DNA from 2 places in the Stenotrophomonas maltophilia complex sp. Om-AH-Sm3 genome. Region 1 is predicted to be linked to the other one. Evidence: predicted binding sites of a transcription regulator. Region 1 holds the regulator's gene; the other holds the start of a gene.
What was found. Region 1 encodes FliA, which starts transcription of late flagellar genes. Its sites were predicted from a motif close to TAAAGTTTNNCNNNCNNNGGCCGATAA; they were not measured.
Positions count from the first base shown of each region.

Region 2: a site for FliA is predicted at 4,886-4,912, ahead of AC10QF_RS02895 (methyl-accepting chemotaxis protein). Genes of this name have one in related genera too.

Region 1 is NZ_JBYBLQ010000003.1:338,625-353,042, forward strand. Features, by position in the region: gene AC10QF_RS06170 (putative bifunctional diguanylate cyclase/phosphodiesterase) at 1-606, shown strand, start outside; gene flhB (flagellar biosynthesis protein FlhB) at 1,516-2,646, shown strand; gene flhA (flagellar biosynthesis protein FlhA) at 2,691-4,751, shown strand; gene flhF (flagellar biosynthesis GTPase FlhF) at 4,898-6,520, shown strand; gene AC10QF_RS06190 (MinD/ParA family ATP-binding protein) at 6,507-7,394, shown strand; gene AC10QF_RS06195 (RNA polymerase sigma factor FliA) at 7,391-8,134, shown strand; gene cheY (chemotaxis response regulator CheY) at 8,192-8,584, shown strand; gene AC10QF_RS06205 (protein phosphatase CheZ) at 8,584-9,189, shown strand; gene AC10QF_RS06210 (chemotaxis protein CheA) at 9,192-11,051, shown strand; gene AC10QF_RS06215 (flagellar motor protein) at 11,142-11,882, shown strand; gene motD (flagellar motor protein MotD) at 11,884-12,900, shown strand; gene AC10QF_RS06225 (ParA family protein) at 12,905-13,687, shown strand; gene AC10QF_RS06230 (chemotaxis protein CheW) at 13,684-14,418, shown strand, end outside.
Region 2 is NZ_JBYBLQ010000002.1:42,205-56,622, reverse strand. Features, by position in the region: gene AC10QF_RS02930 (D-alanyl-D-alanine carboxypeptidase family protein) at 1-718, opposite strand, end outside; gene AC10QF_RS02925 (GIY-YIG nuclease family protein) at 848-1,414, shown strand; gene AC10QF_RS02920 (hypothetical protein) at 1,422-1,565, opposite strand; gene AC10QF_RS02915 (LysR substrate-binding domain-containing protein) at 1,664-2,563, shown strand; partial or broken gene AC10QF_RS02910 (transporter substrate-binding domain-containing protein) at 2,662-3,379, opposite strand; gene AC10QF_RS02905 (VOC family protein) at 3,461-3,832, shown strand; gene AC10QF_RS02900 (arylamine N-acetyltransferase family protein) at 3,898-4,737, opposite strand; gene AC10QF_RS02895 (methyl-accepting chemotaxis protein) at 4,941-7,478, shown strand; gene AC10QF_RS02890 (PepSY domain-containing protein) at 7,525-10,047, opposite strand; gene AC10QF_RS02885 (TlpA family protein disulfide reductase) at 10,503-11,066, opposite strand; gene AC10QF_RS02880 (protein-disulfide reductase DsbD family protein) at 11,063-13,447, opposite strand; gene cutA (divalent-cation tolerance protein CutA) at 13,444-13,782, opposite strand; gene AC10QF_RS02870 (endonuclease) at 13,851-14,418, opposite strand, start outside.

The DNA.
Region 1 (14,418 bases):
CTGGACCAGGCCTGCCAGCAGCTGCGGCGCTGGCGCGACGCCGGGCATGAAGGCTGGTCGATGTCGGTGAACCTGTCGCCGGTGCAGTTCAGTTCGCCACACCTGCTGCAGGATGTGCGTGAAGTGATCGAACGCTATGGCATTGCCCCGCGCCACCTCGTGCTGGAGATCACCGAAAGCACGGTCATGCGCGATACCGATACCAGCCTTCGCCTGCTGCAGGCGCTGTCGGCGCTGGGCGTGGGCATCTCCATCGATGATTTCGGAACCGGCTATTCCAGCCTGCTGTACCTGAAGCGGCTGCCCGCCACGGAGATCAAGATCGACCACGCGTTCGTGCGTGACCTGGAACACAGTGCGGAGGACGTGGTGATCGTCTCGGCGATCGTGGCGCTGGGCCATGCACTGGACATGGACATCGTCGCCGAGGGCGTGGAAACCGCCGCGCAGCGCGCCTACCTGGAGCGCCTGGGCTGCGACTTCCTGCAGGGGTACCTGCTCGGCCGCCCGGTCGACGCGGCGCGCTTCATGCAGCTGCACGACCTGCCCCGGCCGCGGATCGAGCTGAGCACCGGCTTCAAAGCGCCCGAAGGTGGGGGACGCTGAATCCACCTGGCGATGCAACAGGTGATGGCCTGCTGAGAAGCGCTCGGCGCACCGACCTGATGGTCGGAGGGTGCGTTGGTTGTCTGCAAGAGTTCTGGACTCTTCTGCAGAAATACGCAATTCACGGTAACGTCGACGTTGCCATTTGCGTCATCCTTGGAGCGGCCAGGTCGAACGCTGACGCGCCGGCAAGCCATCCAGCTTCATCTTGGGGATGCTTCCTCCTGCCGGTCAACCGATGCTCAACGAGCCCTGGCCTCCCATGCCGTTGTCGCGAGCAAGATCGTCCACTTCAGCAGGGAGGGGTGATCCTCGAGTTGTCGGAGACGGCAAACGCGACTGACTGCAACCGCTGGCAAAGTGTTGAAAGCAGGGCCATGAACTCAGAATTGGCTGCCTCAGACCATGCTCGACCGAATCGAAGAGTAAGGTGTATGGAGCTCACCGGGTCTCCATTCAGAGCGGACTCGAGCGAGTAGCGCTCACCATCCGAGAATGCACCTTGGACACATCCGGGGAACACCAACTCCAATGATGCGATTACGGCCTGGGGACACCCGATATCCTGCACAGCCTCAACATTGGACAGGTCTCTTTCACCGATGTCCTCCAGCTTCAAAACGACAATGTCAAAGCTCATTGCTGCGATATCCCATCCTGCAGTTCATTCAGCATCGCCCTTCTCTTCTGCGTGTTTTGTCATCATGCCTCATGTAGCTGTTAGCTGCCCCCTGTACAGCAGCAGTTGAACGATCTTCCCCGCCCGCTAAATGCGATAGCGCGGCAGCGCATAGGGCACTGCGAACGCCAGAATGAGCAGGAGCAGACACACAGTGCTGCCGTTCGCGGCTGACGGATAGCGGCACGGTTCTTGCACGCCCTCCGGCACCCCCAGCCGCAGTGCCCGTGATGTCCGAGAACGAATCCGCCGGCGAAAAGACCGAACAACCGACCGAAAAACGCCTGCGCGACGCCCGTGAACAGGGCAACCTGCCGCGCTCGCGCGAACTCGGCACCGCCGCTGTGTTCGGCGCCGGTGTGCTGGCGGTGATGGCCATGAGCGGCTCGATCGGCCGTGGCGCCACGGCCTGGATGAAGCAGGCGCTCAGCCCGGAACAGAGCCTGCGGCAGAACCCGAAGGAACTGTTCGGCCACTTCGGCGACCTGCTGTTGCAGTTCATGCTGGTGATCGCACCGCTGGTGCTGGTCTGCCTGCTGGCCAGCTTCGTCGCCCCGCTGGTGATGGGCGGCCTGCGCTGGTCGCAGAAGGCGTTGCTGCCTGACATCAACCGCATGAACCCGATGAGCGGGCTCAAGCGCCTGTATGGCCCCGAGGCGATTGCCGAGTTCACCAAGTCGCTGCTGCGCGTGGCCTTCGTCGGTGTGGCCGCCGGTCTGGTGGTCTGGACCGGCTTTGACACCCTGCGCGGGCTGATCCACCACCCGCTGGAGACCGCCATCACCGACGGCCTCGGCTTCACCCTGCGCCTGCTGCTGGCCACCGCCGGCGCCATGCTGGTGCTGGCCGCCATCGATGCCCCATACCAGCGCTGGAACTGGATGCGCAAGCTGAAGATGACCCGTGAAGAGCTGCGCCGGGAAATGAAGGAAAGCGAAGGCAGCCCCGAGGTGAAGGGCCGCATCCGCCAGCTGCAGCAGCAGATGGCCAACCGCCGGATGATGGAAGCGGTGCCCACCGCCGACGTAGTGGTGGTCAACCCCACCCACTACGCGGTGGCCCTGAAGTACGAAGGCGGCGCCATGAACGCCCCCACCGTGGTCGCGCTGGGCGTGGACGAGACCGCCCTGCGCATCCGTGAAGTGGCCGACGGCAACAAGGTCGCGATCGTCTCTGCCCCGCCTTTGGCACGCGCCTTGTATCGGGAAGGCCAACTCGGAAAGGAAATTCCCGTGAGACTGTATTCGGCCGTCGCCCAGGTCCTGTCCTACGTCTACCAGCTGCGCGCCTGGCGCACTGGCCCGATGCCGGACGCCCCGCAGATCCAGGTGGATGAATTCGGCAAGGGAGGCCGCCCGTGAGCGCCCAGCCCGCCACCGGATTCAACACCCGCCGCGCCCTGGAAATGATCCGCCAGGGCCTTGGCGCGCCGCTGATCGTGCTGGCCCTGCTGGCCATGGTCGTGGTGCCACTGGCCGCGCCTGTCCTCGATGCGCTGTTCACCTTCAACATCGCCATCTCGCTGATGGTGCTGCTGGCGGTGGTCTACGTGAAGCGCCCGCTGGATTTCACCATCTTCCCGATCGTGCTGTTGATCACGACCATGCTGCGGCTGGCGCTGAACGTGGCCTCCACCCGCGTGATCCTGCTCAATGGCCAGAACGGGCACGATGCCGCGGGCAAGGTCATCGCCGCCTTCGGTGAATTCGTGATCGGCGGCAACTACGCGGTCGGCATCGTGGTGTTCGCGATCCTGACCATCATCAACTTCGTGGTCATCACCAAGGGCGCCGGCCGCGTCTCGGAAGTGACCGCGCGCTTCATCCTGGACGCGATGCCCGGCAAGCAGATGGCGATCGACGCCGACCTCAACGCCGGTTTGCTGACGCGTGAAGAAGCCAAGCTGCGCCGCGAGGAAGTCCGCGAGGAAGCCGACTTCTACGGTGCGATGGACGGTGCCAGCAAGTTCATCCGCGGCGACGCCATCGCCGGCATCCTGATCCTGTTCATCAACATGCTCGGCGGCCTGGCCGTGGGCGTGCTGCAGCATGGCATGCCGTTCGGCGAAGCCGCCGCCACCTATACCCTGCTGTCGATCGGTGACGGCCTGGTGGCACAGCTGCCGGCGCTGCTGGTCTCCAGCGCGGTGGCGATGCTGGTCACCCGCGCCTCGCGCTCGCAGGACATGGCCCAGGCCATGACCGGGCAGGTGTTCGGCCAGTACCGGGCGCTGGCGATCACCGCCGGCATCATCGGCCTGGTGGGCCTGGTGCCGGGCATGCCCAACGTCGCTTTCCTGACGCTGGCCTCGATCCTTGGCTTCATCGCCTGGAAGCTGTATCGCAAGACCAAGGCACCGGCTGCCGATGCGACAGGCAGTGGCACCGATGCCGCCACGCTCACTGCGCTCGGCCGCCCGGCCGCCGCGGCCCCCACCGCCGAACTGAGCTGGGACGAACTGCGCCCGGTCGATCCGCTGGGCCTGGAGGTCGGCTATCGGCTGATTCCGCTGGTGGACAGCAACCAGGGCGGCGAACTGATGGCGCGCATCAAGGGTGTGCGTCGCAAGCTGACCCAGGATGTCGGCTTCCTGATCCCGTCGGTGCACATCCGCGACAACCTGGAATTGCCCGCCAACGGCTACCGCGTGCTGGTGCACGGCGTACCGGTGGCCACCGCCGAGATCCACCCCGACCGCGAGCTGGCCCTGGATCCAGGCAGCGCGCTGGGCGCACTGGAGGGCATTGCCGGCAAGGATCCCGCGTTCGGCCTGGATGCCACCTGGATCCAGCCGCACCAGCGCGCCCAGGCCGAAACGCTGGGCTACACGGTGGTCGACCCGGCCACCGTGGTCGCCACCCATCTGTCGCACTTGATCCGCGAACACGCGCCGGAACTGCTCGGCCACGAAGAAGTGCAGCACCTGCTGGCCAACCTGGCCAAGAGCGCGCCCAAGCTCGTCGAAGATCTGACGCCCAAGGCGCTGCCGCTGTCGGCGGTGGTGCGCGTGCTGCAGAACCTGCTGGTGGAGCGCATTCCGATCCGCCAGCTGCGCAAGATCGCCGAAGCGCTGGTCGAACATGCGCCCGCCAGCCAGGACCCGGCCGTGCTGACCGCCGCGGTGCGCACCGCACTGGGCCGCTTCATCGTGCAGGAGATCGCCGGAATGTCGGCGGAGCTGCCGGTGTTCACCCTCAACCCGCAATTGGAACGTGTCTTGCAGGAGTCCACGCAGGGCAACGGCGCCGCGCTGGAACCCGGACTCGCTGAGCGACTGCACCAGAGCCTGGCCGAATGTGTCAGCAAGCAGGAAGCCCGCAACGAGCCCGCGGTCGTGCTGGTACCTGGCCCGGTGCGCGCCGCGCTGGCCCGCCTGGTCCGCCACAGCGTTCCGTCGCTGTCGGTCCTGGCCTACAGCGAGGTGCCGGAGGACAAGCGCCTGAAGCTGGTCGGAACGATCAGCTGACGCCCGCCCGCCGATGCGCCAGAAAACAGACACCACTTTCGAACCAACGCAACTGACAGACACCAAGGGGAACCCGCACCGTGCAGACCACCGACCACCCGAGTTCCCCGACCGCCACCCCGCCGTCTTCGCCCCGTGACCACAGCATGAAAATCAAACGATTCGTCGCCGCCGACATGCGCTCGGCCATGAACCTGGTGCGCAAGGAACATGGTCCTGACGCCGTGATCCTGTCCAACCGCCGGATCGAGGAAGGCATCGAGATCGTCGCCGCCGCCAACTACGACGAGAGCGCGGTGCAGCGTGCGCTGGAAGCCTCGCGCCGTGATGTCGCACCGCCGCCGGCCCCCAAGCCGCGCACCGCCGCCGACGCGGTGATCGCCGCCGTCACCCGCCGCCGCAGCAGCACCCCGGCACCGGAACCGATTGCCGCGACCACCTCGGCGGTGGCCGCCCTCGCCCGTGCAGCGGTGGGCGCTACCGGCCGCACCCTGGACAGCGCCGACGAGATCGTGCCGACCCGCGGCAGCACCGGCTTCGCCGCCACGCTGGCACGCGCCGCCGTCAATGAGCCGGCGCTGCCGGACCAGATCTTCGCCCCGTTCGCCGAAGCCATCGTCGCACCGGCACCCGCCAGCGCCACTCCGGCCAACCGCGCCCGCTTCCAGATCGACCCGCCGCACGAGGCGCATCACGAAAGCGCGGCCCCGGCCGTGCAGCCGCCGCCGCTGCCGACCGCAGCCCTGTCCGAAACGCAGCCGGAGGTCGCGGCAAGCGAACCGGCGCTGGCCGATGCCACCGTCGAAACCGCGCCGACGCCGACGCTCGCCCCAGCCCCGGTCCTGACCGTGGTCGCCCAGGACGACGCCGAGATCCGCCAGCTGCGCCAGGAAGTGGCCGGCATGCGCCAGGTGATCGAGCGCGAAATGAACCGCTTCACCGACGAGCGCCTGCGCGGCTGCCCGGTGCGCGCCACCGCGCTGGACCTGATGGACGAGTACGGCTTCGATGCTGGCCTGGCCCGCGACGTCGCCATGCAGATTCCGCTGGAGACTGAGGCGCACCGAGGCCGCGGCCTGATGCTGGGGCTGATCTCGCGCAAGCTGCCGATCGCCCCGGTCGACCCGCTGGAGGAAGGCGGCGTGATCGCGCTGGTAGGCCCGACCGGCGCCGGCAAGACCACCACCATCGCCAAGCTGGCCTCGCGCTTCGCCGAGAAGCACGCGCCGCGTGACGTCGCCCTGGTCACCACCGACACCACCCGCATCGGCGCCCGCGAGCAGCTGTATGGCTATGGCAGGCAGCTCGGCATCGCCGTCCACGAGGCCAACAGCGGCACCGACCTGGACCAGCTGCTGGAACGCCTGAAGGACTACAAGCTGGTACTGATCGACACCGCCGGGCTGGGCCCGCGCGACCGCGCGCTGGCCGCCCAGCTGCAGTGGCTGCGCGCCGCCCGCCAGGTGCGCACCCTGCTGGTGCTGCCGGCCAACACCAGCTTCGGCGACATGGACGAGGTGGTCCGCCGCTTCGGTGCCGCCAACCTGCAGGGCCTGGTGCTGAGCAAGCTGGACGAAACCGGCCGCTTCGGCAACGCCCTGTCGGTGGCCGTGGACCATGCCCTGCCGATCACCTGGGTGACCGATGGCCAGGACGTTCCGGACGACCTGCACCGGGCAAGTGCGGCCAATCTCGTACTTCGCCTTGAAGATTTGCGCCGAGCGGCCGATATGCCCTGCAACCCGGAGTTGAACCATGCCGTCGCGTGAGTACGCCAAGCTGACCAAGACCTTCCCGCTGTCGGCCACCCGCAGCGAGCCGCTCGGCCCTGTGCGCACCATCGCCGTGACCGGCGGCAAGGGCGGCGTGGGCAAGACCAACGTGTCGGCCAACCTGGCCGTGGCGCTGGCCGGCATGGGCAAGCGCACGCTGCTGCTGGACGCCGACCTCGGCCTGGCCAACATCGACGTGATCCTGGGCTTGAACCCCACCTTTACGCTGGCCGACCTGGTTGCCGGCCGCTGCTCGCTGGACGATGTCATCGTCGAAGGCCCGAACGGCGTGCTGGTGGTCCCGGCCGCGTCCGGCCGCCGGCACATGGCCGAGCTGGCCCCGGCCGAGCACGTCGGCCTAGTCAACGTGTTCTCCGAGCTGGAGCGCGAGCTGGACATCATGGTGGTGGACACCGCCGCGGGCATCACCGACGGCGTGCTGACCTTCTGCCAGGCCGCGCAGGACACCGTGGTCGTGGTCTGTGACGAGCCGGCTTCAATCACCGACGCCTACGCGCTGATCAAGGTGCTCTCGCGTGAACGGGGCGTGGACCGCATCCAGGTGGTGGCCAACATGGTACGCGACCCCAATGAGGGCCGCGTGCTGTACGAGAAGCTGACCCGCGTCTGCGAGAAGTTCCTCGCCGATGTTTCGCTGAACTACCTGGGCTGCGTGCCGCAGGATGACTGGCTGCGCCTGTCGGTGCAGCGCCAGCAGCCGGTGGTGAAGGCCTACCCGTCCAGCCCGTCCGCACTGGCGATCACCGAGATCGCGCGCCGCACGGCCCGCTGGCAGGCGCCGACCGAACCACGCGGCGGCGTCGAGTTCTTCCTCGAACGCATCCTCAAGCAGCGCGGGGTGGCGGCATGAAGGGCGCGGCCCAGTACAGGGAAGTCCAGCGCTCGGCGGCCAACGAGGTCATCGCCCAGCACTCGGACCTGGTGCGGCGCATCGCCCACCATCTGGCCGCGCGCCTGCCGGCCAGCGTCGAAGTCGACGACCTGATCCAGGCTGGCATGATGGGCCTGATCGAGGCTTCGCGCAGCTACGACGCCGACCAGGGCGCCTCGTTCGAGACCTATGCCTCGATCCGTATCCGTGGCTCGATGATCGACGAGATCCGCCGTGGCGACTGGGTGCCGCGCTCGGTGCACCGCCGTGCACGCGATGCTGCGGCCACCATCCGCCGCCTGGAACAGAGCAGCGGCCGCGCCGCCAGCGCCACCGAAGTGGCCGCCGCGATGGAGATGCCACTGCCCGAATACCTGCGCCTGATGGAAGACGCCGCGCGTGGCCAGGTGCTGAGCCTGGAGTCGCGCATTGAGGACCAGGGCGAGCTGGACACGGTCGCACAGGGTGGCCCGACCCCGCAGCAGGTGCTGGAGCGCAGCGAGTTCGGCCGCGAGCTGGGCAAGGCCATCGGCCATCTGCCCGAGCGCGAACAGCTGGTGCTCTCGCTCTACTACGAGCAGGAACTCAACCTGAAGGAGATCGGCGCGGTGCTCGGCGTGAGCGAGTCGCGGGTCTGCCAGATCCACGGCCAGGCCGTGCTGCGCCTGCGCGGCCGGCTGAAGGTATTCGAGGCCGTCGACGCCGGCCTCGAAGAATGAACATCCCCGAGGCAGCTGCCCCCGGCCGCCCGGAATGAACAACAAAGGAACTCTGCTTTGAACAAGAACATGCGCATCCTGATCGTCGACGACTTCTCGACCATGCGTCGCATCGTCAAGAACCTGCTGGGCGATCTGGGCTTCACCAACACCGCCGAAGCCGAGGACGGGCATGCCGCGCTGTCGCTGCTGCAGAGCCAGCCGTTCGATTTCGTGGTCACCGACTGGAACATGCCGGTCATGACCGGCATCGAGCTGCTCAAGGCGATCCGTGCCGACGCCAAGCTGAAGACCCTGCCGGTGCTGATGGTCACCGCCGAAGCCAAGCGCGAGCAGATCATCGAAGCGGCCCAGAACGGCGTGAACGGCTACATCATCAAGCCGTTCACCGCGCAGACGCTGGAAGAGAAGCTCGGCAAGATCTTCGAACGCCTGGCGGCCAGTGCCTGATGGATACCACGGTCGACAAGAATGCCCTCGCCCTGCGCCTGCAGGAAGCACTGGACGCACTGGAGTCCGGTGACGAAACCGCCTGGCGGCAACGCATCGACGGACTGGTCGCGCTGCGCACGCAGCCGATGATGAGCGGCCTCTCGCGGCTGGCCCGCGAGCTCGGGCAGGCCCTGGGTGAACTGCCGACCGTGCCCAGCGAGGCCGGCGAACTGGACGATGCCTGCGCACGCCTGGACCACGTGGTGGCGATGACCGAACAGGCGACGCACCGCACCCTGGACCTGGCCGAGGAATGCCGCAGCCTGACCGAACAGCTGCGCGCCGAAGGCCTGCAGCCGGGCCAGGATGCACAGCTCGAGCGCATCCGCCACAACCTCACCGAGATCGCCCTGACCCAGAGCTACCAGGACCTGACGGGGCAGATCATCCGTCGCGTGGTCGGCATCGTCCGCCGTGTGCATGAGGGCTTCGGTGCGCTCGGCCTGCCGCCGGAACAGCATCGCACCGATCCGGAACTGGCCGGGCCGGCACTGAAGGGACTGGACCGCCACGCGGTCTCGCAGAACGACGCCGACGACCTGCTGTCGGACCTGGGGCTGTAAGCATGAGCGCGGTATCCGACGACATCACTGCCGATTTCATCATCGAGGCGCAGGAAATCCTGGATCGCCTGGGCGAACAGCTGGTGTCGCTGGAGCAGGCACCACAGGACACCGAGCAACTCAACGCGGTGTTCCGGGGCTACCACACGCTCAAGGGCGGCGCCGGCTTCCTCGGCGTCACCGCCATGGTCGAGTTGTGCCACGCCGCCGAAGAAGCGCTGGGCATCGCGCGCGCGGGCCAGGCCGTGCTGCAGGCCCATCACTTCGATGCCGCCCAGCAATCGCTGGACTACCTGCAAGCGATGCTGGATGCAGTTTCCTCCGGCACCGAGCCGGGCTATGCGCCGCCGGAGCTGATCGCCCAGTTCGACATGCATGGCGGTGCCGTGGCTGCACCCGCCGCCGCAGCAGCTCCCGCTGCGGGTGGCAGCGACCTGATCACCGACGACGAGTTCGAGGCCCTGCTCGACCAGCTGCACGGCGGCAACGCACCGACTGCGGTGGCGCCGGCAAGGAAGGCCGACGACGGCCTGATCAGCGAAGACGAGTTCGAAGCCCTGCTCGACCAGCTGCACGGTGGCGCCGCACCCGGCGCCAAGCCCATCGCTGCGGCAGCGCCCGCACCGATCGCGGCACCACGCCCACTGGCCGCACCGGCCGCACCGGCACCTGCAGCGGCGACCAAGCCGGCCGCCAAGCCGCTGGCCGAGGCCGAACACACCGTGCGCGTGGACACCAAGCGCCTGGACGCGATCGTCAATCTGATCGGCGAACTGGTGCTGTCACGCAACCGGCTCAAGACCCTGCGTGCGCGCCTGCGCGACGAGGAACTGGACCGCGCCGTGTCCACCCTGGACATCGCCACCGCGCGCCTGCAGTCGGCGGTGATGCGTACCCGCATGCAGCCGGTAGGCAAGGTCTTCTCGCGCTTCCCCAAGGTCGCCCGAGACGTTGCCCGCTCGCTGAAGAAGGAAGTGGACCTGGAGCTGATCGGCGCCGAGACCGAGCTCGACCGCAACCTGGTCGAAGCGCTGGCCGACCCGCTGGTGCACCTGGTCCGCAACGCCATCGACCATGGCGTGGAAATGCCCGACCTGCGCGAAGCACAGGGCAAGCCGCGGATGGGCCATGTGCGGTTGTCGGCGCAGCAGGAAGGTGACTACGTCAGCATCGAGGTGCAGGACGATGGCGCCGGCATCGACCCGGAAAAGCTGCGCGCGAAGGCACGCGAGAAGGGCCTGATCGATCCGGAGGCCGCCGCCCGCCTGAGCAGCGAGGAGTGCCTGCACCTGGTGTTCCTGCCCGGCTTCTCGACCAAGCAGCAGGTCACGGATATCTCCGGCCGCGGCGTTGGCATGGACGTGGTGCAGTCGCGCATCCGCGAACTGAGTGGCCAGATCCAGATCCAGTCGGAGCTGGGCCGCGGCAGCCGCTTCCTGATCCGCGTGCCGCTCACCCTGGCAATCCTGCCGACCCTGCTGGTGCAGGCCGGCGAAGACGTCTATGCGCTGCCGCTGGCGCGCGTGATGGAAGTGCTGCACGCACCGCGCACCTCGCTGGGCTGGTTCGATGGCCGCGCCGTGCTCGACCGCCGTTCGCACACGCTGCCACTGGTCGATCTGCGCCAGTGGCTGGATGTGACGCCCGCCGCGTCGACACTGCTGACGATCGTGGTGCTGCAGGCCGGCGAAGCGCGCTTCGGCCTGGTCGTGGACCAGGTCCGTGGGCGCGAGGAAGTGGTCATCAAGCCACTGCCGAAAGCCCTGCGCGGCCTGCGCGGTTACGCAGGTGCAACCCTGATCGGCGATGGTCGCATGGCGCTGATCCTGGATGTGGACGGCCTGCGCAGCCCGCACGACTGACCCGCTTGCTGAAGCCGTAAAACCGTGAAGTCGCACCAGTAGCCCGTACCGGTGTCTCAAGTCCCATTCATACAAGCCGATACCGGATCCATGGATAGACTCAGCCTCATTGGACTCTTTCTCGCCCTGGCCTCGCTGGTCGGCGGCAGCATCCTCAAGGGCGCCGGCCTGGCGTCGCTGTGGTCGCCTGCGGCGTTCGTGATCGTCATCGTCGGCACCGTCGCCGCGATCCTGCTGCACACCTCGCCGGCGGTGTTCAAGCACGCGTTCAGCATCGTGCGCTGGGTCGTGCGTCCACCGCACAGCGCCCGCCGCGAGCTGATCCAGCAGATCGTCGAGTGGAGCAACATCGCCCGCCGCCAGGGCCTGCTGGGCCTGGAATCGCAGGTGGAAGCACAGCAGGACCCGTTCCTGCGCAAGGGTCTGCAGCTACTGGTGGACGGCGTCGAGCCCGAATCCATGCGGCACATGCTGGAAATCGAACTGGGCAGCCAGGAGCACCAGGACCAGGCCGGCGCCAAGGTGTTCGAGGCGATGGGCATCTATGCACCGACGCTCGGCATCATCGGTGCCGTGCTGGGCCTGATCGCGGTGATGAAGAACCTGGCCGACCCGAGCAAGCTCGGCCACGGCATCGCCGCCGCGTTCACCGCCACCATCTACGGCATCGCTTCGGCCAACCTGCTGTTCCTGCCGATCGCCGCCAAGCTCAAGAGTGTGATCTCGCACAACACGCGCGACCGCGAGATGGTCATCGAAGGCCTGATCTCGATCGCCCAGGGCGAGAACCCGCGCAACATCGAAACCAACCTCTCCGGCTTCCTGCACTGACATGGCCCGCCGCAAGCACCACGAAGAGCACGCCAACCACGAAGCATGGGCGATCCCCTATGCCGACCTGATGACGCTGCTGCTCGCCTTCTTCGTGGTCATGTACGCGATCTCCTCGGTGAACGAGGGCAAGTACCGGATCATGGCCGACGCGCTGACCGATGCCTTCGGTGGCGCACCGCGCACCATCAACCCGGTGCAGGTGGGCAACAAGCAGGTGCAGGGCGGCGGCTGGGACAGCCCCTCGGTGATCAAGTCCGGCACCAAGATCGGTCCCTCCGCGCCGGCGCCCTCGCACGACCCGACCCTGCTGCCGTCGATGGCCTCGCAGATGCGCATGCCGGTGTCGGTGCACAACCAGGAGCAGATCGCCCGTGCCGAGCGCCAGCTCAACACGATTGCCGATCGCCTCACCGCCGCACTGGCGCCGCTGATCGACCGCGGCATGATCAGCGTGCGCCGCACCGAACTGTGGATCGAAGTCGAGATCAACAGCGACATCCTGTTCCCCACCGGCTCGGCCGCGCTGGACGTGCATGCGCGGCAGACGCTGGCCAGCCTGGCCGAGGTGCTGCGCGACGTGCCCAACAGCGTGCGCGTGGAAGGCCACACCGACAACGTGCCGATCGCCACCGCCACTTTCCCGTCGAACTGGGAACTGTCGGCCGGGCGCGCAGCCAGCGTAGTGCACCTGTTCGCCGACCAGGGCGTGCAGCCGTCGCGGCTGGCGATGGTCGGCTATGGCCAGTTCCGCCCGCGCGAAGAGAACGACAGCGCGCAGGGCCGCAACCGCAACCGCCGGGTGATGGTCATCATCCTGGCCGACACGTCGCACTCGGTGGATCCGCTCGGCCAACGCCTGAACGCAGCCACCGGCGCCACCGACAGCACCGTCACCGAACAGGCCGACGCAACTCCGGCCAGCGCCCCCACCTCCCCCATCGCACCGGTGAAGTTGCCGCCGGTGCCGGCTGGCAGCCGCGTCGGCGCCGCCGTTCCCCCGGCAATGAAGGAGTAATCCGATGCGCATCTGGGCAGTCGCCAACCAGAAGGGCGGAGTCGGCAAGACCACCACCACCCTCGCCCTCGGCCGCGGCCTGGCCGCGCTCGGCCATCGCGTGCTGCTGATCGACCTCGATCCGCATGCCTCGCTCAGCCGCGCCTTCGGCGTGCCGGTGGACCCGCCGCCGGCCGGCGTACTGGAATTGTTCGGCACACCGCCAGCGGACCTGTCCAGCCTGTGCCATGCCAGCAACATCCATGGCCTGGACTACGTCTGCGCACAGTCGGCGCTGGCCACGCTGGAACGCCGCAGCGCCAACCAGCCCGGCCTCGGCCTGGCCCTGCAGAACGCGCTGGCGCGCCACCAGGGCCAGCACGACTACATCCTGCTGGACTGCGCACCCACCCTCGGCCTGCTGATGATCAACGCACTGGCTGCCGCCGATCGCCTGATCATCCCGACCCAGGCCGAGCCCTTGGCCCTGCACGGCCTGGATGGCATGGTCCGCACCGGCGAGATGGTCGAGCGTTCGCGCCGCCGCCCGCTGCCGATCTCGATCCTGCCGACCCTGTTCGACCGACGCACCCGCGCCGGCAACGAGTCGCTGCGCACCATGCAGGACCGCCATGGCAGCCGCGTGTGGGAAGACGCCATTCCGATCGATACCCGCATCAGCAACGCCGCCGGGCTGACCCTGCCGAGCGCCGGCGAGGACTACCCGGGCCGTGGCCTGGCCGCCTACCGGCGCGCCTTGAACTGGATCCTCGGCGAGGATGCCCGCGCCCTGGAGCAGGCCGCATGAACAGCACCGGCATCCTCGACGATTACCTGGACGAACTGCTGGGCGAAGCGATGGTCGCGCCGCCGCCTGCCGTGCTGCCGCCCGCAGGCGCCGGGCAAGGCCCGGCGATCGAAGCAGTCGCCGAACGCGAACCGACCTGGGACGACCTGCCGGCCGAAGTGATCTACGAAACCGAAACCATCGCCGCCACGCCGAGCGGGGACAGCGCTGCGCTGGAAGCCGCCTTCGAGAGCGCCGCACCACCCACGCGCGAACCCACCTGGGATGACCTGCCCGCCGAGGTGATCTACGAAACAGAATCCGTCGCCGCCGCGCAAAGCCGGGACGACGCAGCACTGGAAGCGGCCTTCGAGAGCGCTGCCGCTTCCGGTAGCGCTGGGCAGGGTCCGGCGGGAGAAGCGGTTTCCGAACGCGAGCCGACCTGGGATGACCTGCCTGAGGAGGTCATCCACGAGACCGCGCCGGCACCCGCCGTCGTTGCGAACGCCGGTCCGGAACCTACCTGGGACGACCTGCCGGACGAGGTGATCTACGAGACCGATCCGGCCGACAGCCATCGCCTCGCCCACACCGACAGCCCCGGCCTGCAGGCCGCGTTCGAAGCGGCCGCCGGTGGCGAAGACGTAGCCACGCCACCGCCCGCCGTGGTCGCAGCTCCGGTGGCCCCGACGGTTGCACCTGCAGCCCCGGCCGCGCGCACCGCCACTCCGCCGCCGCGCGCCGCCGTCGAT
Region 2 (14,418 bases), on a different contig from region 1:
CGCGGCTTGCAGAGCCCAGCACCACGGTGATCAGCCGTACCGGCTGGTCCCGCCCGGGTACTGGCCGGCACGCGGTGGCGGCCAGGCAGAAGCCTGCGGCCTGGGTGTAGCCGGTCTTCAAGCCGTCCACGCCGTCTTCGCCGAGCAGGGCGTTCTGGTTGTTGCGGTTGAAGCTGCCATGGGCGAACGCGCGCTGCGCGGTGATCGCCAGGATCTGCGGATGGTCATTCAGCAGGCAGGCGGCGAGTACGGCCATGTCGCGCGCGCTGGAGGCATGGTGCGGTGTGGTGATGCCCGACACGCTGGCAAAACAGGTGCTGCCCAGCCCGAGCTGGCGTGCGTGCCGGTTCATGCGTTCCAGGAATGCCGCCTGCGATCCGTCCAGGTGGCGCGCGATCGCCAATGCAGCGTCATTGCCGGAAACCACCATCAACCCTTCCAGCAGGCGCGCCAGGGAAATTGTCTCGCCGGGCACCAGGCCCATGCGCGTTTCATCGTCGGCGACCGCATGCACGTCGTCGACGGCGATGGGGACTTCGTCGTCCCACGAACGCCCGCGCTCTTCCACACATTCGTAAGCCGCATAGGCGGTCATCAGCTTGGTCAGCGAAGCCGGTTGCCTGGCGATGTCCGCGTTGTACTGGTGAATCACCGCAAAGGTGGCCGCTTCCAGAGTGATGGACGAGGCCGGTAGGGGGGCAGGTGCAGCAGAGGGCATGGCGGCGGTGATGACAGCGACAGCCAGCAAGGATAGTCCGCAGCGGCATGAAGCCGCACTGCCCAAGCGCCGCAGTGCACACGGTAACGCCCGGTTGCGCCCGGGCTGTTGACGAGGCAGCCTGCGCACATGCAATCGGATATCCGCATCGACGGTCGTGTCTTTGCCTATGTCTTCCCCTGTGCGTGGGAAGACTACGCGAAGATCGGCTTTTCACGTGATCCGCTCGGACGCATCAGCGCATTGCACCGGCGCTGGTTCGAGCTCTTCGACCTCGACGCCGGTGCACTGGTGGAAGCGGAAAGCGAGCGCGATGCGCGGGATCTGGAGCTGCAGCTGCGTTCGCCGTTCAAGGCGCACCGCGCACCGGCGCCGATGACGGTCCAGGACAAGGCCGGAGGCCACACCGAGTGGGTACGTGGTGCCAACCAGGCGTTGTTGCTCGCGGTTGATGCGTTGGGCGAACAGGGCTATCGCTGTTTCCCGCTGAAGGCATGGCTGCGGGCTGCGCTGCGCGTGCGCATGGACCGGCTGCACGACTGGGCGGCGGTGCAGCTTCCGGAAGAGGAAGGCCTGCGGATGCCGGGCGGCCCCGGCGAGGGTGTGCTGCGGGACACCCTCGACGGTTGTCGGGCATTGGATATCGATCCAATGCCGTGGCTGCCTGAACACGTCCAACGCTGGTATGCAGGTTGAAGAGCGTTCAACGGGTTCGCGGCCGCTGAACCGGCGTGGCCGGTTGCGGCGCGCGCGGCGGAGCCGGTGTGGACGGGCCGGCCAGCTGGCGTGCCAGCTCGGCGCTGGCCACGTGGCCGTGCAGGAACAACAAACCGCCGAAGATGTTCATGAGCGCGCCTCCACTTGAGTGGATTGCACGATACGGGCAGCATGAAGCGGCAAGAAGCGACATTTCCGCAAGCGTGACGTGAGAGGATTTCAAGCCTGATGTCCCGTGCTCCGCTCCATGCCCTGCAGGGCTTCGTGGCTGCCGCCCGGCTGGGCAACCTGTCGCGTGCGGCAGCGTCGATGAACCTGACCGTCAGCGCGCTCAGCCATCAGATGCGGCAACTGGAAGAGCGGCTCGGGCAGCCGCTGCTGATCCGCCAGCCGCGGGGTGTCTCGCTCACCCTGGAGGGACAGCGCCTGCTCGACCAGGTGGGGCCGCACCTGGATGCGATCAACGAAGCCTTCCAGCCCTATGCGGCGCGTGCCGAGCACGTACTGACGATCAGCGCGGTGCCGTCGATGGCGTCGGCGTGGCTGGTACCGCGCCTGGGTCATTTCGTGGCTGAGCACCCACAGATCGAGATCAACCTGCAGTCGAGCGAGCGCCTGGTCGATTTCGAGCGGCAGCGCCAGTTCGACGCCGCGCTGCGTCTGGGCAGCGGGCAATGGCCGGGCCTGGTGGTGGAACCGTTGTTCGATGAATGGCTGCTGCCGATGGCCAGCCCGGCGCTGATCGAACGCATGGGAGGGATCGAGCGCGTGCCGCTGAACCAGTGGCCGCTGCTGGGTGATCCGGACGGCGCCTGGGGCGCGTGGTTTGCATTGAGTGGGCAGAGTGCGCCGGCGCGGTTCGTGGCAGTGCTGGATGATTCGGAGGCGCACCATCGCGCCGCTCTGGACGGCGTGGGCGTGGCCCTCGGCCGAGTGACGCGGGCGAGGCTGCTGCTCGACTCCGGCCAGCTGGTCGCACTGTCCAGCCAGCGCCTGAAGACGGCGTGGCCGCATTGGTTGGTGTACCCGCAGCGCTCGGCCAGCCATCGCGGCTTCCTCGCCTTTCGCGACTGGTTGCACGCGCAGGCTGCTGAGCATGTGCGACACATGGCAGACGCGCATCCGTAGCGTCGCGGCATGCTCGACCATCGCATCTGCATCTGTAGAGTCGGGCCACGCTCGACTGCGCTTGCGGAGGGCGAGTCGAGCATGGCTCGACTCCAAACTCATCGCACCAGCGTGACCGCCTGCCCGCCACGCGCGAACGCTTCCTCCAGCAACGGGCCCGCCTTGATCGCTTCCACTTCCTCGAACAGCGCCCGCAGTGCATCGGCGGGGCGCGAGGCCGGCGCCGCGACCGCCTGCTGGATCACGGTGAAACGGTCGGCCAGCACCCGATGGCCGGGATGTGCCTTCGCCCAGGCCGCCAGCGGCTGGCGCACGCCGGCCGCGGCATCCAGGCGCTGCTGATCGAACAGGGTGATGGCCGCCGCCGACGTCTCGGCTCGCTCGATCATCGCGTGGCGCAGTTCACGGCTGAGAAACAGGTCGTAGGCTGCACCGCGGCCCACCGCGATGCGCAGCCCCTCGCGGTCGAGGTCGGCCACCTGCTGCGCAGGGCTGTCCTCGCGCACCAGGTAGGTGCCTTCGATCTCCACATAGGGGGGCGCTGAAGGCGATGCGGTCGGCACGCGCCGGATCGATCGCCAGGAAGGCCAGATCCCAGGCATCTTCGGCGGCCGCGGCAACCACCGAGGCTGCGGCGTCGTGGCAGGTGAAGCGGGCCTGCACGCCCATCCGTTGCGCCAACGCGGTCGCCAGTTCCAGTGATGGACCGCGCGGTGAGCGCGCATCGCCCTGTGCCAGCACAGGGTTGCCCAGGTTGATCGCCACGCGCAGGAAGCCGTGCGGTGCCAGGGTACGTCGATGGTCGGACAGGGACATGCAGGACTCCGCGCTGAGGGCGCTCCCAGCATGCCATTGCTGCCCTGCAAGGGGGTACCAGTGTCCGGTTATGCTGCGGGCATGAACCCCATCCTGCACGTCGAAATACCGGCCAGTGATCTGGGCCGGGCCATCACGTTCTACCAGCGGTGGCTGCAGGTGGCGGTGGACGAACCCATGGTGCTGCACGACTGCCGGATGGCCTACCTGCCGTTTTCCGATGAGGCCGCCGGTGCCAGCATGGCGCTGGTGCGGGGGGCCGACTATCTGCCCTCCGTCCACGGTGCGCGCATCTACATCGGCGTCGATGACCTGGAGGTGAGCCTGGAGCGTACACTGCAAGCGGGCGCTGCGCTGCGCTTCGGACCGGCCGACGCGGGCGACTGGCGCGTGGCCGAGATCTTCGACAGTGAAGGCAACCGTATCGCGCTGCAGGCGCGCGCGGTTGCGTAGAGCCGAGCCCATGCTCGGCTGCTGTTGACCCAGCAGCCCAAGCTCAGCCGAGCATGGGCTCGGCGCTACAAGGTTGCGGCGCGTGAGCGCTGCAGCCAGTTGTTGATCGCCGGGTCCAGTCGCGGGTCGTCCGGCAGCTGCATGCCGAAGCGCTGTTGCAGCACGGCACGCACATCACCCACATCATGCAGCGGGCGCTTCTCCGGTGCCTGCCCGGGGCAGTACTCGGTGTAGTTGCCGCTGCCGATCGTGCGGCGCCAGTCCGGCCCGGTCAGCGATGCGCGCAGCTGGCCGGGGAAGCTGGAATCGGGATGGGTGCACACGTACCAGTTGCCCACCACGTTGTCGATTGGTGCCGGCGCCTGCAGGTCGAACCGATACATCGCCCGCCAGCCATCGTGGGACTCGGCCGACAGCACGAAATCACCGTTGCCAGGCAGTCGGCGCAGCAGGTAGCGCTCGTGCGGCGTGGCCTGTGGCTGCGGATCATGCAGGCGCAGCGGCACGGTCGGGGTCAGGCTGCCGAAACCGGCATCCACCAGCCAGTCATCGCCGTCCACCTGCACGCGCAGCAGCAGGTGGGTGCGTGCGGTCAGTTCGCCGTCCTGGGCGGCCAGCAGCACGCGCGCGCTCAACGGCTGTGCATCGAAGCCCAGCGCCTGCAGCAGTGCCAGCAGGCCGCCGTTGAGTTCGAAGCAGTAGCCGCCACGACGGTCGTCGAGCAGCTTGCGCTGCACGCTGTCCAGGTCGATCGGTACTGCATCGCGCAGCAGGCAGCTGAGGGTTTCGAACGGCAGCAGTGCGTTGTGGCGCTGCTGCAGCAGGGTCAGGCCCGCCAGCGTCAGCGGTGGCGGTGCATCCAGCTGCAGGCGTTGCAGGTAGCGGGGGACATCGAGCGTCGTCATGCGCGCGCCGGGCGGGGGAGGGAGATCTACTGTGCTCCCCCAACCGGGGTTGAGGTCAAGCATTGCGCGGGTGTCATCCCCCTGTCGCCTGTGCCGGGTACAAAGGCCGCGTCCGCCAGCAATCGGTGGGAGTGGACCAGGAGCGCCCTAAAGTTGTCCTGAGTCAGGCCGATACAGATGCGTCTTTCCGCCTGGAGTCTGTCATGTCGGCCGTTGTCCCCCACCTCCGGTCCCTGCGCACGCGCCTTGCTGCGTTGCACTCGGCGTCCCCTGGGCTGCTGCGCTGGCTGCAGCCACATCGGCTCAGCGTGGCCAACAAGCTCAAGGCCACACTGTGGATCTGCGGCCTGGGCCTGGTGGCGATCGCTGCTGTCTACGCCTGGACTGGCCATGCCAACGCACTGGCTGCGCGCAGCCAGGCCAGCTACCAGCGCGGCAGCGATCTGGCTGCCAGCCTGTCCACGCGGGTGGCCGAAGCGCGTCGCCTGCAGGCCCAGTATGCACGCAGTTTCGATGATGCCGACCGCGCGCAGCTGTTGGCCACGCAGAAGGCGTTGCAGACCGATCTGCAGGCGCTGCGCGCGATGCCGATGGATGCTGGCCGGCGCAAGGCTCTGCAGGCGCTGACCGAAGCCGCCGACGCGTTCTCGCAGGGTGTGGCCGCCCTGTTCGAACGGGTCGACGAGATGGGCCGTGGTGATGCCGGCCTCGCTGCGCAGCTGCAGCAGTCCGCCGACACTCTGCAGGCGCAGGTGGATGTGCAGCAACGGCCCGCGCTGGCGCTGTCCCTGCAGAAGATGCGAAGGCAGGAGGCACTGCTGCTGCTCGACGGTGATTCCACCCACGCCGACCGCGCCAGCGAGGAGAAGCTGCCGTTCGACCTCGCGCTGGCGGGCCTGCCTGCGGATGTGCAGGACACCCTGCGCACCGGGATGGAGGCGTATCAGGCCGCATTGCTGGGGTATGCCGCTGCCCGTGTCGGCCTGGATGTGGAAGCGCAGTCGCTGCTGGGTGCCGCTGCGGACGTAGCGCCTGCACTGGCCGCATTCCAGCGGGCGCAGGTGGCGGCGCTGGCCAGGGCGCAGGCACGCCAGCAGGCCGGCGCGCGCACCATGAGCGTGCTGTTCGCACTGACCCTGCTGCTGGTGGCCGGCGTGCTGATCACCAGCCTGATGCTGGTGCTGCGTGCGGTGCGCCGGCCGATCCAGGACACCCTGCGCTTCGCCAGCGACATCGCCGACGACCGCCTCGACACCACCCTGCGCGTCTACAACGCCAACGACGAGATCGGCCAACTGGCCCAGCGCCTGGTCGACATGCAGCAGCGCCTGCGCGCGCGCATCGAGATCGAGCGTGCGGTGGCCCGCGGCAACACCCGCGTGCGCCAGGCATTGGATAGCGCGCAGACCGGCCTGATGGTGATCGATGCGGAAGGGCACGTCGCCTACGCCAACCCGGCATTGCTGCAGCTGCTTGAACTGACGAACGAAGCGCTGGTGGGCAGCGACGCGGTACGCCTGCATCCGGCGTTGGCCAGCCTGGCCGGCGTACGCCAGCGCGAGGAGCGCGAGATCGGCCATGCCGGCGTGCGCTACCAGCTGATCGCCAATGCCATCACCGACGAAGGGCATTTCCTCGGCGTGGCAGTGGAGTGGCGCAGCCGCGCGCTGGAAACGCTGCTGGAAACCGAAGTGGCAGCACTGGTCGACGCCGCCGCACATGGCGACCTGCACGGCCGCATCGCGCTGGAGGGAAAACAGGGCTTCGTGCGCACGTTGTCGACCAGCATCAACCGCCTGCTGGCGACCTTCGAGACCAACCTCGGCGATCTGCAGGCGCTTCTGGCGGCGCTGGCCCGTGGTGACCTCAGCGTGCGCATGGAAGGTGAGCTGCAGGGCGTGTTCGCACGCATGCGCGACGATGCCAACGCCACGGTCGCGCAACTGGGCCGCATCGTCACCCGCATCCAGCAGGCGACGTCCAGCCTCGACACCGGTGTGGGTGAGATCGTTGCCGGTCACCATGATCTGTCGCAGCGTACCGAACAGCAGGCGGCCAACCTGGAAGAGACGGCAGCGTCGATGCACGAGTTGACCGACACCGTTGGCCGCAATGCCGATGCCGCGGGTCGCGCCGATGCCCTGGTGCAGGGGGCGGCCGCGGTGGCCCAGCGCGGTGGCGAGGCCGTCGGCCAGGTGGTCGCAACCATGCATGGCATCAGCGAGGCCTCGCGGCGGATCGGCGACATCACCCAGCTGATCGATGGCATCGCTTTCCAGACCAACATCCTCGCGCTGAATGCCGCGGTGGAAGCTGCGCGCGCAGGTGAGCAGGGCCGCAGCTTCGCCGTGGTGGCTGCGGAAGTGCGCCTGCTGGCCCAGCGCAGTGCCGAAGCGGCCAAGCAGATCAAAGGACTGATCGAGGATTCGGTGGCGCGTGTTGGCCAGGGCAACCAGCAGGCCGAGCAGGCGGGCATCACGATGGGCGAGATCGTTGGCAGCGTGCAGCAGCTGGCCGAGCTGCTGGCCGGTATCCGCAGTGCATCGCAGGACCAGCATGCCGGCATCGCGCAGGTGAAGCAGACCATCGTGCAGATGGAAGCCAGCACCCAGTGCAACGCCAGCCTGGTGGAAGAGGCTGGTGCCTCCACCGCGCAGATGCAGGCGCAGGTACACGCGCTGGCCGAAGCGGTGGGCGCGTTCCAGTTGCAGTCGATGCCACAGGCGCGCGCTGCGGCCTGATCCTGCTCCGGTAGTGCCGGCCGGCGGCCGGTACTACCCTTGTGGCTCAATACACGTCGCGACGGTAGCGCCCGGTCTCCAGCAGCGTTTCCACTGCTTCATCACCCAGTGCTTCGCGCAGCACCTGGTCCACACCTTCGGCCATGCCCAGCAGCGAACCGCAGACGTGGATGACCGCACCGCGCTGCATCCAGTCGCGCAGGGCATCGGCTGCCGCACGCAGGCGATCCTGCACATAGCCGCCCTTACCATCGCGCGAGAACGCCAGGTCCACCCGCGCGAGATGGCCATCGCCCTGCCACGCTTCGATCTCATCGGCGAACAGGAAGTCGTGCGCGCGCTGGCGTTCGCCGAACAGCAGCCAGTGCCCGTGCTCACCTGCATGCGCGGCTTCGCGCAGCAGGCTGCGCAGGCCCGCGATGCCGGTGCCATTGCCGATCAGCACCATTGGCGCACCGCCAACGCGATGGAAACCGGGGTTGCGGTGCACACGGGCCACGATGCTGGCACCGACAGGCGCATGCAGCGACAGCCAGCCCGAACCCAGGCCGGTGCGTCCGGTTTCGTCATGGACCAGCCGTACCACCAGTTCGACGGCACCGTCATCCGTACAGGATGCGATGGAGTACTCGCGCCCCGGCAGCAGTGGCAGCCCTGCCAGCCAGAGGCAGGCATCCTGCACCGCCAGCGCAGCATCGGCATCGGGCAGCTCGCGCTCGCTGGCCAGCGCCAACAGCGTGCGCGGCTGGCCGTCAATCAGCAGCGGCTGCTGGGGATCCAGCCCATGTGCCTTCAGCACCGCAACGGCGTGCCGCGCGTTGTGGCGGGGCGCGATGTGCAGGATGTCGCCCGCCTGCCACTGCACATCGGCCGGTGGCGCAAGACGGATGTGCCAGATGGCGCCGCCCACGCTGCCTGGATTGAGGCGGTCACGGCCGAGCAGGCGCCACTCGTGCATCTGCGTCGCGGTCGGCAACACGCTGTCATCGGTGGCGATGCCGGTCAGCGCGCCGAGATGTTGCTGCCACTGGCGCAGCGCCGGTATCGCAGCGGCATCGACATCGATGCGCTCGAACAGCGCACGTGCCCCGTTGCCCAGCAGCCAGCCATCGAATTGGCGGCCAAAGCCGCAGTAATGCGGGTACTGGCGGTCACCCAGGGCGAGCAGGCCGAACTGCAGGCCCGACAGATCCGGCGCTTGTGCCAGCAGCCGTCGCGCAGCGCCCCGCGCCGCATCCGGAGGTTCGCCATCACCAAAGGTGCTCAGCACGAACAATGCCTGTGCGGTGCGTGCCAGCCGCGCGGCATCGACGCGGGCCAGCGGCAGAACCTGCACTGCATGGCCGGATGCTTGCAGCTGCGCGGCAGCGCGCCATGCGAGTTGTTCGCCCAGTCCGCTCTGGCTGGCATGCACCACCAGCCACGGCGTGCCATCGCCATCTGCAGGTGTTGCTGGTAGCGACTTGCGCAGCCCGCGCGCAGCGCGCTGGCTGCTGCGCCGGTCCAGGTACAGCAGCCAGCCAGTGATGAAGAACAGGCTCATGCCCAGGCTGCTGAGCATCACCACCACCCGCCCGGGCATGCCGAAGTAACTGCCCGAGTGCAATGCGAACACGCTGGTGGCCAGCTGTCCTCCGGTGCCCTGGCGCGCGTAGGGGCGTGAATCGAGGATGGCCCCGCTGGCCGGATCCAGCTGCAGCAGATCGTGCGCGCGGTCATGCCGCCCACCGCGCTGCGACGGGTCACCGGCCATCACGCGCACATTCAGTACCTGCCCCGGTTTCTCCGGCAGACGCAGGTCGATGTAGCCGGTGCGCACGCCGGGCAGCGCATACAGCGTGGCTTCGATGCGCTCCAGGTCCAGGGCGGCGTCGGCGGCGACCTTGTGTTTGGCGGCCGGTGCGACGCCCAGCAGGGTGTTGGCTGCGCTGCGGTACCAGTCGAAGGACCACCACAGGCCGGTCAGCGCACTCATCAGGTAGATCAACAGCACCCAGGTGCCGGCCACGGAGTGCAGGCTCCACAGGAAGCCGCGTCCACTGCGCTTCCACTCCACTGCCAGCCAGCTGCGCCAGTGCCACCAGCGTCGTGGCCAGCGCAGGTAGAGCCCGGACAAGGTGAAGAACAGCAGGGCGATGGCGCAGCTGCCGGTGATCCATTTGCCGCGCTCACCGGCGGCAAGATGCCGATGCAGGTCCTCGACGAAGTCAAAGAGCGCCTGCCCGCGCAGGGCGCTGAAGCGCTCACCGCTGTAGGGGTCGAAGTACACCCAGTGTTCCTTGCCGCCAGCAAAGCGCGCCACCGACGGTCGCTGGCCGGTGGCATCCACGCGCAGGCGCTGCAGGGGGCGATCACCGCCGGCCTGCAGCAGCGTTGCCAGTTCGCTGAGTTCGAGCGGAAGCTGGCCATCAGCATGGTGTTCAGCGATCTCGGCGAAGCCGGGGTTGGCCGCTCGCAGCAGCTCATCCTCGAAGGACAGCACGGCGCCGCTGAGGCCCATCACGGCCAGTACGGCGCCGGCGGTGATGCCCAGCAGCCAGTGCAGTTGGAACAGGACGTTCTTGAACATCGAAGGAGGGGGCCCCGAAGGCTGCCGCCCGCATCCTGCGCAACAGCAAATGAGAATTAATCGCGGAATTCTCCGTGGCGGACGGGCTACGGTCAAGGAGGGTTTTGTTGCAGGGCTTTGCAGCCCTGCACCCGCTACAAGCCGGAGCAACGTCAACGTCAAAAGCTGGCTTTCCGTGGGTTGGCGGGGTGGGTCCGGTTGAGGGGGACGCTGCAAGTCCCCCTCCGGGGCCCGGCCCAGCCGCTGGCGGCTGTGCGTTCGGGCGCTTGCGAAGCAGTGCTTCGCAAGCAAAGCGCCCTCGCCCATGTAAGCTCGGTCGCCGCATCCATGCGGCTCACGCCCCCTCAACCGGACCCACCCCGCCATCCCACGGAAAGCCCGCTTTGGCTTTGGCTCTGGCCGTTGCCGTTGCATTGAGCAGGGTGCAGGGCTGCAAGCCCTGCAAAAAAACACCCTCACTTCACCCAGCTGTCGATCTCGCCGTGGGCGAACGGTCCCAGCTTCGCCTTCACCAGCCGCCCCTGTGCATCGAACAGCACGCTGTAGGGCAGCAGGCCCTGTGTATTGCCCAGCTGCACGCTGGCATCGCGCGGCCCCGGGGTCTCGATCACGATCGGGTAATCCACCGGTACCCGCTGCAGGAAACGGCGCACGTCCTCCGGCGTATCCAGCGCCAGTCCCAGCACCTGCACACCGTGCTCGCCCTGGACATGTGCGAAACGCGCCAGTTCGGGCATTTCTTCAACGCAGGGCGCGCACCAGCTGGCCCAGACATTGATCAACAGCGGGCGACCGCCAGCGTGCTGGCGCAGGTCCAGCGGCCGGCCTTCAAGATCCAGCAGCGACAGTGCGGGCAGGCTGTCGCCGACCTGCAGGGTGGGTGCGGCAGCCGCCACAGCAGGCGCTCCCGGCACGGCCTCAGGCGCCACCGGCGCCGGTGTCAATCGATGGCCGGCCCACAGGCCAAGGCCGGCGGCCAGCACCGCTGTCCACAGCAGCGCTGGCCGTTGCCACTTCATCGTGCGGTGCGCAGCAGCGCTTCCTCCACCACCGCCTGGGTCAGCAGGGTCGGCAGCACGGTCGGCGGCGCGCCGGGGCCGTACACCACGTACAGTGGCACGCCGACGGCCTTGTGCTCTTCCAGGAACGTGGTGATCTGCGGGTCGACATTGGTGTAGTCGCCGCGCATGTACACCGCGTTGGTGCGCTTGAGCAGTTCCTTGAATTCCGGCCGCGACAGCACGGCGCGCTCGTTGGCCTTGCAGCTTACGCACCAGTCGGCGGTCATGTTGACGAACACCACCCGGTTGTCGGCGCGCAGGCGGTCCAGCAACTGCGGTGAATACTCGACCACGTTGTCGCTGGCGGCCTGTGCGGCCCGCGCCGGCGGTGCGAGCTGGGTCACACCCCAGGCCGGCACCAGCGCGCCGATCGCCAGCAGTACGCCCAGCAGTGTCACCGCACGCGAGCCGGTCCAGCGGTTGCGCTCGAACAGCCACAGGCCGAACGCCAGCAGCAGCAGGCCACCCAGCACCAGCGCCATGCCATCCACGCCACGCTGCTTGCCCAGCACCCACAGGAGCCACAGCGCGGTGGCATACATCGGGAAGGCCAGCACGTGCTTGAGCGTTTCCATCCACGGGCCCGGCTTGGGCAGGCGGCGTGCGAGCGCCGGCACGAAGCCGATCAGCAGGAACGGCAGCGCCAGGCCCAGGCCGAGGAACAGGAACACGGTCATCGCCTTCAGCGGCGGGGCAATGAACGCGTAGGCGATCGCGCCACCCATGAACGGGCCGACGCAGGCACTGCCGACCACGCAGGCCAGTGCACCGGTGAAGAAGTCACCGGCCGGGCCGCTGCGGCTGGCCAGCGACTGGCCCAGATTGCCGATGCCGCCGCCCAGGGTGAACACGCCGGACAGGCTCAGGCCTACCGCGAACATGATGTAGGCCAGCGCCGCCACCACACCCGGGTGCTGCAGCTGGAAGCCGATGCCGACGGCATTGCCGATCGCGCGCAGGCCGACCATCAACGCGCCGATCACGGCGAACGCGACCAGCACGCCCAGCGTGTACCAGAGCGCGTGGCTGCGTGCGCGCTGCGCGCTTTCGCCGCTCTGCGCCAGGCTCAGCACCTTCAGCGAGAGGATCGGCAGCACGCAGGGCATCAGGTTCAGTACCAGGCCACCGGCCAGCGCCAGCAGCAGGACCCAGACGAACGAACGATCAGGATTCGGCGTCGTCACCGGCGGACGCGTGCGCAGCGCATTGTCGCCCTGTGCATCGGTGGCGAATTCACTGCTGGCGGTGGCGCCACCTGCGGCGGCCGGTGCCGCTACATCCGTGTTGGGCACGGTTGGCAGCAGGCGCAGCGGGGCGCCGTTGGCGGCTTCGCGCGGTGCACCGTTGGCAGCAGGCAGCGGGTTGATCACGTCATTGCGCGCTGGCGCCTGGTCGGCGCTGGCGCTGACCTTGCCGGCCGGAATCGACAGCTTCACCCGGCGGGTCATCGGCGGGTAGCAGATGCCATCGGTCTGGCAGCCCTGGAAGGTCACCACCAGGGTGCTGTCGACGGCATCAGTGACAGCGCGGCGCAGCGGCAGCGGCACTTCCACCTGGTTGAAGTAGACCGAGACATCGCCGAAGTGCTCGTCGCGATGCGATTGCGCGGCTGGCCAGCGCGGCTTGCCGGCCAGCACGCCGGCGCTGCCTTCCAGCTTCAGCGAGGTGCGGTCGCGATACAGGTAATAGCCGGGCGCTGGGCTGAAGCGCAGCAGCAGGGTGTTGCCGTCGCTGGCGATGGCATCGAAGCCGAACGCCTGTTCCGACGGCAGCGGCAGGGCCTGGCTGTTGTTGGCCGCGCCCGGCAGGCGCAGGCCACCGCTGTTGCCGGCACCGGCCAGCGGGTTATTGAACGGGCTGGCCGCACCGGCACGCGCGGCAGGCACCGCCGCCGCCGCACCGGCGCCCGGCAGGGTGACCTGCACCACGCGCTTCTGCGGCGGGTAGCAGACACCGGCATCGGCGCAGCCCTGATAACGCACTTCCAGGCTGATGGTGCCGGCAGCGTCGGTCGGCGTGCCGGGCAGGGTGGCCAGCAGGCGCTCGCGATAGGTCTCGACCTCGCCGAAGAAATCGTCGTGGTGCTTGTCGCCCTTGGGCATCTGCAGCGCGCCGGCATTGAAGGCCGGGTCGGCTTTGACGCTGGTACGGTGGCGATACAGGTAATAGCCTGGCGCGATCTTGAACTGCAGCTGCACCTGGCCACGTTCGGGGGCAGTGGCGGTCAATGCGAACGCCTGGTCCACCGGCAGCAGGTCTTTCTCATCCAGGGCGAAGGCGGGCAGCGAAAGGCACAACAGGGCGCACAAGGCAGCGCCACGCGCAAACAGAGTCTTCAATCAGTGTCCTCCCGGGTCTGTGCCCGGATCCAATCCAGATACGCCGGCAGGCCGGCCCGGGTTTCGACCGCGATGCACTCCGGGAGTTCATACGGATGCAGTTCGACGATCCGGGCGATTGCGTCATCGACGCGGCTCGAGGTGGTTTTCACCAGCAGCTGCAGCTCCGCGTCGGTGGTCACCTCGCCCTGCCAGCGGTAGGTCGACTGTGCGCCGTCGAGGCGGGTCACGCACGCCGCCAAGCGCTCGCCTACCAGCGCGTGCGCGATGCGCTCGGCACTGGCCCGGTCCGGGCAGGTGGTCAACAGCAGCAGGACGGGATCGACGGTCGACATGACCGTCGAGTATAGGGCCGCCGCCGGGTCAGGGCCCGGCGGCGGCAGTGGACCGCAGCGTTGCGCGGTCAGTTGGCCAGCTGGCAGGTGGCTGGCTTGGCCGAGGTGAACAGGGCCGGGGTCGCCCACTCGGGGTGGTCGATGAACGGGTTGCGATTGCCCTGGAAGCTGTAGACCACGTCATTGCGGGCACGCTCGGCATCATCCGGCGGATCGGACAGGTGCCAGTCGATCAGTGTCGACAGCAGGCCCATGTAGGCCGGCGAACTGCTGGTCTTGACGATCTTGCTGCGGTCGTCGGTCAGCTCCAGGTCCGGCTCGGACTGACCGGTGGCCGCATCCTTGCCACCTTCGTAGCGGATCGCCATGTACATCACCGCACGCGCCATGTCGCCCTTGCGCTTGCCCCACACCTCGAAGGTGCCGGTGTTGCCGTCCGGCGCGCGCACCCAGTTGGAATTGCCCGGGTAGCCACCGCTGCCGCCGCCCTGCCCATTGTTGGCTTCGGTGGCACGCTCGCCGCAGCTGGCATCGCACTTGCCGAACGGCTTGTTGCCACGGTCGGCGTTCCACTGCGCGTCGGTCAGGTACAGCATGTGGGTGTCGGTGTACGGCGCGTAGGGCAGGCCCTTGTCA